3 regions of the Rahnella aquatilis CIP 78.65 genome follow, and region 2 is predicted to be linked to each of the others. Evidence: predicted binding sites of a transcription regulator. Region 2 holds the regulator's gene; each other region holds the start of a gene.

Region 1 (3,148 bases), 770 kb from region 2:
GGATAGGGGAATCCACCAGCACCGATTTCAGCGCCGGTAACAGCCAGGTTGCCAGACTGTCGGCGTTAACCGCCAGTGAAAGCAACAGCGGCGTATCGTTGCTTTCGTTGTTGCTGTCACTGCCCAGCCACTCTTCTTCCAGTAATTCCACCTGATGTAACAGGGCCAGCAATTTCTGTCCCTGTTCAGTCGGACGAGGTGGAACGGTTCGTACCAGAAGCGGCTGGCCGAACAAATTTTCCAGTTGCTTGATGCGCTGAGAGACCGCCGATTGTGTGATGCAAAGCTTTTGTGCTGCGCGCTCAAAACCGCGCTCACGGATCACCGCGTCCAGTGCCTGCAGCGTTCTATAGTCCGGGCGTTTCATCGGAGTTCTGTCCCTTAGATTCAATGTTATCCAGACACTATGCCACAGATTGTCAGGTTTTGTGGTGAGGAAAATCGGGGTGTTTGCAACGCAATTGCACTTAATAAGTGTGATCTGGCCGCGCTCCTGGCTGCCCAATCTGCCAGCACATGCTTTATAATACCGACACTCTTCGTTTCACCGAACTATTCACGCCACTTACGTGTTATCAGACAGAGAAGCCATTATGACGCAGGAAGAATTGAAAAAAGCAGTCGGCTGGGCCGCGCTGGATTACGTCACACCGGGCACCATTGTCGGTGTCGGCACCGGATCCACCGCCGCGCATTTCATCGATGCACTGGGCTCTATCAAAGGCCAGATTGAAGGCGCAGTTTCCAGCTCCGACGCCTCCACCGCAAAACTGAAAAGCTTAGGCATTCATGTTTTCGACAGCAACGAAGTGGATTCGCTGGATGTGTATGTTGACGGCGCAGATGAAATCAACAGTTCAATGCAAATGATCAAAGGCGGCGGTGCGGCGCTGACCCGTGAAAAAATCATTGCCGCGATCGCCAAAAAATTCATTTGCATTGTGGATGCCTCCAAACAGGTGGATGTGCTGGGTAAATTCCCGCTGCCGGTTGAAGTGATCCCAATGGCACGCTCCTACGTGGCGCGTGAACTGGTGAAACTCGGCGGCCTGCCGGAATACCGTCAGAATGTGCTGACAGACAACGGTAACGTAATTCTGGATGTGCACAACCTGAACATTCTGGATGCTGTCGCGATGGAAAATAAGATCAACAGTATTGCCGGTGTGGTGACTGTCGGCCTGTTCGCCAACCGGGGGGCTGATGTGGCGCTGGTCGGGACTTCCGAAGGTGTCAAAACCGTCAAACTGAAGTAATCAGCTTATAAGCAGAAGATCTGGCTGTTTTTGCCCAAAGCAGCCAGTCTGCGCCTCGTCATCCCGCCGTCATAACGCAATGTTATGAAGATGATAATTTTCTGGCTGAATCATCTTTTCTTCAAAAGCTTTAATTTGGTGACTTATGTCACATTCTGATGTTTATCCTCCTGAACGTCTGGCACAGTAAAATCTAACCAGCATGAAATGCTAAAAACCAACAGGCGCGCTGAGCCTTCTGCTGTGGGGCAGGCAATCGTTTGTATTGATGCTGGCGGATTTTTTGTTATGTTGGCTGTGAGCAGTCACCTTGCAGTTTGAATTCAGCCAGAAAATATAGGGTCGGGAAATGGCAAAAGTATCACTTGAGAAAGACAAGATTAAATTTTTGTTAGTGGAAGGCGTCCACCAAAGTGCGGTTGATACACTCCGTGCTGCGGGTTACACCAATATTGAATTTCACAAAGGTGCTTTAGACACGCAATCGCTGAAAGAATCGATCCGTGATGCGCACTTTGTTGGACTCCGATCGCGTACTCAGCTGACTGAAGAAGTGTTCCAGGCGGCAGAAAAACTGGTGGCTGTTGGGTGTTTCTGTATCGGCACCAATCAGGTGGATCTGAAAGCTGCGACCCGTCGCGGTATTCCGGTCTTTAACGCACCGTTCTCCAACACCCGTTCAGTTGCGGAAATGGTGCTGGGTGAAATGTTGCTGATGATGCGCGGCATTCCTGAAGCGAATGCGAAAGCGCACCGTGGTATCTGGAACAAGCTGGCGGTCGGTTCATTCGAAGCGCGGGGCAAGCGTCTGGGCATTATCGGTTACGGCCACATTGGTACGCAACTGGGGATCCTGGCGGAAAGCCTGGGGATGCGCGTCTTCTATTACGATATCGAAAGCAAATTGCCATTGGGTAATGCGCAGCCGATTGCCACGCTGGAAGAATTGCTCAACACCAGCGACGTGGTCACCTTGCATGTGCCGGAAACAGCAGGGACTAAAGACATGATCTCCGAGCGGCAACTGGCACAGATGAAGCCGGGTGCGCTGTTAATCAACGCCTCACGCGGCACCGTGATCGACATTCCTGCTTTGTGCAATGCGCTGCGCAGCAAACATCTTTCCGGTGCAGCCATCGACGTCTTCCCGGAAGAACCGGCAACCAACAGTGATCCGTTCAATTCTCCGCTGTGTGAATTCGACAACGTATTGCTGACGCCGCACATCGGCGGTTCAACGATGGAAGCGCAGGAAGGTATCGGCCTCGAAGTGGCGGGCAAACTGGCGAAATACTCTGATAATGGTTCAACCCTGTCAGCGGTCAACTTCCCGGAAGCCTCTCTGCCAGCACACACCGAGAAAGCCAGCCGTCTGCTGCATATCCACGAAAACCGCCCTGGCGTGCTGACCAGCATCAACCAGATTTTCGCGGAACAAGGCATCAACATTGCGGCGCAATATCTGCAAACCAGCCCGGAAATCGGTTATGTAGTGATTGATGCGGAAACGGATACAGCGACGCTTAACACCGCGCTGCAACTGATGAAGGCGATTCCGGGTACCATTCGCGCCCGTTTGCTTTACTGATAAGCCGTTCTGAAACAGACAAATACCCGCCGCCGAAAGGCGGTTTTTTGTTTTTATGGCATCGGGGAGGTAAAAAATGTCTGAAGATGGAAGAAAGGGGAATCAAAACGTCAGAAGTAAAAGGACAGGGTAATCAGACCGCAGAGGATCATGGATGAAAAGGTGATTTCGAACAGGTAGCGGCGCAGCATCATCTGTCAGTACCTCAGGCCAGAAAACGGAGAAAAAAACACCCGGCGAACCGGGTGTTAAATTTTTCAGTCTTGATAAGGGTGAACAGGTTCGTTCACAAAGACTTCTTAGT
Region 2 (3,148 bases):
ACCGCGTGCCTTCGGCTATCAGCTATACCGTCCGTCAGCTTGAGCAGTGGCTGGCCGTGCCGTTGTTTGAACGTCGCCACCGGGAGGTAGTGCTGACGCCTGCAGGCAAGGTTTTTGTCGATGAAGCGCGGATTCTGACAAAAAAAATGATAGCCACACGCCGGCAGTGTCAGCAGGTGGCGAACGGCTGGCGCGGCGAATTACGTGTGGCGGTCGACCGGATTGTAAAACCTGCACGAACACGGCGTCTGGTGCTCGATTTTTACCACCATTTTGCGGATACCGAACTCATTATTCACTCGGAAGTGTTTAATGGTGTCTGGGATGCGCTGGTCGACGGGCGTGCAGACGTGGCGATCGGTGCCACGCGCGCGATACCCGTTGGCGGGCGCTTCAGTTTTCGTGACATGGGATTTATGGACTGGCATTGCGTCGTCAGCCCGCAACATCCGCTGGCGCAATTATCCGGCGCACTGAATGATGATCAACTGCGGCCTTATCCGGCACTCTGTCTGGAAGATACTTCCCGGACATTGCCTAAGCGTGATACCTGGACGCTGGATAATCAGCGGCGCCTGGTCGTGCCAGACTGGACCTGCGCGCTGGAGTGCCTGACCGAAGGTTTATGCGTGGGGATGATGCCGGTTCACCGCGTCACGCCGTGGATAGAACAGAAGAAGTTGCAGGTGCTGACGCTGGAAAATAGGTTCCCGGACAGTCCGTGCTGTCTGACGTGGGATCAAAGCAATCCGTCACCCTCACTGGCCTGGTTACTGGACTATATGGGCGAGACAGAAACGATGAATCAGGAATGGCTGCGTGATTAAAAAAAACGCCTGCACAGGCAGGCGTTCGATATCTGTTAACGGCGGTAATCGCGGTACGGACCGTCGGCGACTGAACGTCGCTCGACCAGTTTCGGATGTACCTCGATGGTCTGAGACTCTTCACGTTTACTGACAATTCTGTCCAGCAACATGGTAAAGGCCATTTCACCCAGACGTTCTTTCGGCTGATGCACGGTTGTCAGCGCCGGAGAGAAATAACGGGCATTACGCACATTGTCGTAACCGATCACAGAAATATCCTGAGGAACGCGAAGGCCCAGTTCGTCTGCGGCACAAATGGCGCCCATTGCCATCACATCGCCGCCACAGAAGACGGCAGTGGGGCGATGCTTTTGCATCAGAATTTTATGCATCGCCTGATAGCCCGATTCCGGCTCGAAATCGCCCTGAACCACCCACTCCTCACGAAGCGGAATATTGGCTTCGGTCAGTGCTTTCACAAACCCCTGGAAGCGGCCGCCGCCGGTATTACGTGCAAGTTGTCCCGGGATCACGCCAATATCACGATGACCGCGTTCAATCAGATAACGCCCGGCCATGTAACCGCCTTCGAAAGCATTATCAATAATGCTGTCGGTGAAGTTTTTACGCGCTTCGCCCCAGTCCATGACCACCATGGGAATGGCGCGGTGCTCCTCGAGCATATTAAGCAATTCATCAGGATATTCTGCGCACATCACCAGCAAGCCGTCGACGCGCTTTTGCGCCAGCATCTGCAGATAGGCTTGTTGTTTCTCCAGATTATTATGCGAGTTACATAAAATCAGCGTATAGCCTTTGGAGAAGCAACTGTTTTCCACGGCCTCAATCACTTCGGCAAAATAGGGCGCTTCGCTGGATGTCGCCAGCAGGCCGATCGTTTTAGTGTTATTGACCTTCAGACTCCGGGCGACAGCACTCGGCGAGTAATGTAGCTCTTTGATTGCAAGGAGAACCGCGTCTTTGGTTTCTTCGGCGACGAAACGTGTTTTATTGATGACGTGCGACACGGTTGTAGTGGAAACGCCAGCGCGCTTTGCGACATCTTTAATCGTTGCCATGTAAACAATGACTCCTGAACTCACGTGTTTCAGCACGTTAGCATTATGTTAATCGTTTGCTTGCGTGGATCTCACTGCTGGCTTCTAAAAGGGCAGTCAAATCGTTGGGTGGATTCTTCAGAATGAGGCGTGAAATGCTCTCGGGTGAAATCAACCGGCACACAGGCGTGTTAACCGACAATTTTCTCTTATAATGCAGGAAAGTGGAAGCAAAATTCTCAGGAACGCCTTGTCATTCAACACAAGATTTTAAAGGTTAATTATGAGAAAATGCGTTGGCACACAATGAGTGTGGCTTTAAAAATGCCACAATTTGATCCGAAAGGGGGTTTGATGGACAGCAACCTGAAATTATCGTTGATCACCACGGTATGCGCTTTGCTTATGATTATTGCTTTCAGCTTCACCGCAGTGATGAACTGATTCATTAAGTGATCCGCCATAAAAAAGGGCGATTCCTGTTGCAGGGATCGCCCTTTTCAATTTTACGCACTGACCGTTACCGCTGATACTCTTCCCTGCATAAACGCTTCGTTAAATGCTATTCAATGGCTGATTAGCGAAACTTCAGACTTAACGAATTGTTTATTATCGGATCGTTTTCGGGGTCATTACCCGACGTGCGCCCACATAGTGATCTTGCCAGTAATCATCGCCGAGAGAGGTGATTTTAATGTCTTCGCCTGTTCTCGGAGACTGAATAAACTTGCCGTTACCCACATAAACACCAACATGGTCTGCTGCGCCGCGGTTATTGATTCTGAAGAATACCAGATCACCGCTTTCAAGTTCGCCGCGTTTGACCGGAGCCGCATCGCGCAGGTGATACATTTCATTCGCTGTGCGTGGCATTTTAATGCGGATCAAATCTTTGTAGGCGTAATAGACTAAGCCGCTGCAATCAAAACCGGTATTCGGTGAGGTTCCGCCCCAGCGATACGGTTTTCCTACCTGATGCATCAGTTTGGTCATGGCCGTTTGCTGGGCATGCTGATAGCGTTTTTTATGTGTTGCACTGAGCGTAATCGGTTTGCTGTCTTCTTCGGACTTTTTACCTTTGCGGTGCCGGCCATAGGCTTCTTTTTTACTGGCCCTTTCCGTGCTGTTTTTCGCGAGTGCACGGGTTTTAGCGTGTTTCTCTGTTCTGCTTTCGGCCCGGGTGGTCTTCAGTGTCTTTTCTTTTTTACTCTCGGCCCGGGTCGTTCTGACACTTTTCTCCGTTGTGGTCTTTCGTTTAACCAGTTCGGTGCTTTTTACTTT
Region 3 (3,148 bases), 110 kb from region 2:
TTTTATAGATAGTAGCTGTAAATCGTCGGGCGCTCAGTCTGAGTTGCGGCAAACTCCCTGTATTTCTCTGTTCAAATCGAAACAATGACCGTTCAGGTGACGGTGTCACTTTTTTTTCTGCCCATTTCCGACGTTTAAGCAGACGTAATAAGGGGGTACCCGGACAGGAAAAATCAGGCGAAAATCAGCATGCCGCACCTGCAGGGTATAATGCAAGTCCCACTACCATTATGTATTGATAATACAACAGGTTGTTGTTAGTGAAGGTTTTATTGCTGCCAGCTACCAGCCCGATGGTATTTCCTGCGGTAAATGGGTTGAAAATAATACAACCTGAAAATACCGCAGGAAAATGTCATCTTTTCGACAGGATCAGTCGCACTGAACTTTAATCGCCAGACCGCCGCGTGAGGTTTCCCGGTATTTTGAATTCATATCTTTACCGGTTTCATACATCGTCTCAATGACTTTATCCAGTGAGACTCTCGGCTCGCTGGTACGGCGTAACGCCATACGGGCGGCGTTAATGGCTTTCACTGATGCGATGGCATTACGTTCGATGCAAGGAACCTGAACCTGTCCGGCAACCGGGTCACAGGTTAATCCCAGATTGTGTTCCATGCCAATTTCGGCCGCAACGCACACCTGTTCCGGGCTGCCGCCGAGCAATTCCGTCAGACCGGCCGCCGCCATTGAACAGGCTACGCCGACTTCGCCCTGACAGCCGACTTCTGCGCCTGAAATCGACGCATTCATCTTATACAGAATGCCGATAGCGCCGGAAGTCAGGAAATAACGCAGATAAATATCCGGGCTGACCGACTGAATGAACTGGTCATAATACGCCAGCACCGCTGGCACGATGCCACATGCACCGTTGGTTGGTGCTGTCACGACACGTCCGCCCGCCGCGTTTTCTTCGTTAACCGCGAGGGCAAACATATTCACCCAGTCGATCACGTTCATCGGATCACTGGAAAGTTTGTCGTTAGACACCAGCATCCGGCGCAGGGCAGAAGCACGACGCGGCACCCGCAGCGGGCCGGGCAGAACGCCTTCGGTGTTCAGGCCGCGATCGATACAAGCCTGCATGGTGTGCCAGATCTTCTCAAAATACTGCTCGATATCCTGCTTACTGTGCTGCGCCAGTTCGTTCTTCATCACCAGGCCGGATAATGACAGTCCGGTTTCCTTACATTTTGCCAGCATTTCACTGGCCGAATTAAAGCTGTACGGTACTGTCACCTCGTCCAGCACCGGCTGACCGAAATGCTCGTCATCAACGATAAAGCCGCCGCCGACCGAATAATAGGTTTTGCTGTAAATCATCTTGTCACCCGCAAAAGCGTGAATTTGCATGGCGTTTTCGTGACGCGGCAAATTCTCCCCGCGGAACACCATACCGGTATCACGGGGGAAATCGACTTCATGCTGGGTTCCGCCCAACGGCAGGCGTTCACGTTGCTCAACGTCGCGGATAAAATGGGGAATGCCGTCGATGTCGACGGTATCTGGCTGGTTACCCGCCAGGCCTAAAATAATGGCGATATCTGTGTGGTGGCCTTTGCCTGTCAGAGACAAAGAACCAAATACGTCCACGGCGACACGCGTAACGGCAGGCATCATGCCCTTTTCCAGCAGGTCATCAGCGAACCGTTTCCCTGCTTTCATCGGGCCCAAAGTATGGGAACTGGAAGGGCCAATCCCGACCTTGAACATGTCGAAAACGCTAATCACGTCGAATACTCCTGTAATAGATTGCGGCAGGGAACGGGATCCCTGGCTTCCATAAATGAACAAACAGCAGAGAGTGCCCCTGGAGGGGTCTCTTGTTCTTATGGATAGACTTATAGTTTAAAAGGGCTGAGAGGCAAAAGTTTCATTTTTCGCATGAAATAAACTTATTTGATGCAAAAATGTGATCGTAATGTAATCACTAAGCTCAGGCTTCAACCTGCCGGGCCAGTTGGCGGATAATTCCTGCCGTCAGTCCCCAGACAAATTGTTGCTGATACCAGGACAAATATACCCGGTGGTGAGTGCCTCTGCGGTGAATATCCAGAGGGTAATAACGCGCCAGATCAAACGCTTCGCGCAGCGGCATTTCAAACAATTCGGCCACTTCATCTTCAGCCGGATGCAGCGGCACATCGACGGGCAACAGACCGATAACCGGCGTGACCTGAAAACCGCTGCTGCTGTCCTGCGGCGATAATGTGCCTAATACATGAACCTGTTCAGGCGGGATCGCGACCTCTTCCTGCGCTTCACGTAATGCGGTGGCAATAATTGAGGCATCGGTGGCATCCGCCGCTCCGCCCGGAAACGCCACCTGACCGGCGTGTTTACGTAACTGATCGGCGCGGCGTGTCAGTAAAATAGTGGGTTCCGGACGGCAGATAATCGGGATTAATACGGCGGCGTGGCGGGTTCCGCGCAATGCTGCAGCAGGCAGGCGCGGTTGCTGCAACTGAAAACGCAGGATGAAATCTTCCACGGCAGGTGAAAATGTCTGTAAGGGCGCGTGTTGTGCCAGCAACGTCACGGCTGTATGTCTCCTAATTCAGGCAGAATACGGGCGATCTTATCAAAAGTTTCCTGATATTCCGCCTGTTCCTGACTGTCAGCGACAATCCCGCCACCCGCCCAGCAGTAAATTTTGCCCTGCGCAGTGAGCAACGTGCGGATGGTAATATTACTGTCCATCGTGCCGCAGCAACTCAGATACGCAATGCTGCCGCAATAGCCGTTGCGCCGTTGTGGTTCAAGTTCTTCGATAATTTCCATTGCGCGTACTTTGGGCGCACCGGTAATCGATCCGCCGGGAAAACAGGCGCGCAGCAAGGCGCTGGCGTGACAGGTTTCAGGCAACCGTGCGGTAATGGTGCTGACCAGATGGTGTACGGCGGGGAAGGGCTCGACAACGAAAAGTTCCGGCACCCGCACGCTGCCAGGTGTCGCCACCCGACCGATATCATTACGCAGCAAATCGACGATCATCAGGTTCTCGGCGCGATCTTTTTCTGATGCCGCCAGCCGCGTTGCCTGTTGAGCATCTTCAGCGGGATCTTCGCACCGTGGCAGCGTACCTTTAATCGGGCGGGTCTGGATCTCACCGTCTTTCAGCCAGATAAAACGCTCGGGGGAA

The links. Region 2 encodes PurR, which represses purine synthesis genes. Its sites were predicted from a motif close to CANGCAAACGTTTGCNTG; they were not measured.
Region 1: serA (phosphoglycerate dehydrogenase) is a predicted target of PurR. The motif match lies at 1,506-1,523, and genes of this name have one in related genera.
Region 3: RAHAQ2_RS14090 (L-serine ammonia-lyase) is a predicted target of PurR. The motif match lies at 1,765-1,782, and genes of this name have one in related genera.

The regions. Positions count from the first base shown of each region.
Region 1 covers NC_016818.1:3,796,572-3,799,719, reverse strand. The annotation lists gene RAHAQ2_RS17295 (LysR family transcriptional regulator ArgP) at 1-367, opposite strand, end outside; gene rpiA (ribose-5-phosphate isomerase RpiA) at 594-1,256, shown strand; gene serA (phosphoglycerate dehydrogenase) at 1,606-2,844, shown strand; gene ydgU (small membrane protein YdgU) at 2,955-3,035, opposite strand.
Region 2 covers NC_016818.1:3,029,206-3,032,353, reverse strand. The annotation lists gene punR (DNA-binding transcriptional activator PunR) at 1-827, shown strand, start outside; gene purR (HTH-type transcriptional repressor PurR) at 863-1,888, opposite strand; gene cydH (cytochrome bd-I oxidase subunit CydH) at 2,159-2,311, shown strand; gene RAHAQ2_RS13590 (C40 family peptidase) at 2,477-3,148, opposite strand, start outside.
Region 3 covers NC_016818.1:3,141,174-3,144,321, reverse strand. The annotation lists gene RAHAQ2_RS14090 (L-serine ammonia-lyase) at 373-1,737, opposite strand; gene RAHAQ2_RS14085 (CoA pyrophosphatase) at 1,943-2,545, opposite strand; gene pabB (aminodeoxychorismate synthase component 1) at 2,542-3,148, opposite strand, start outside.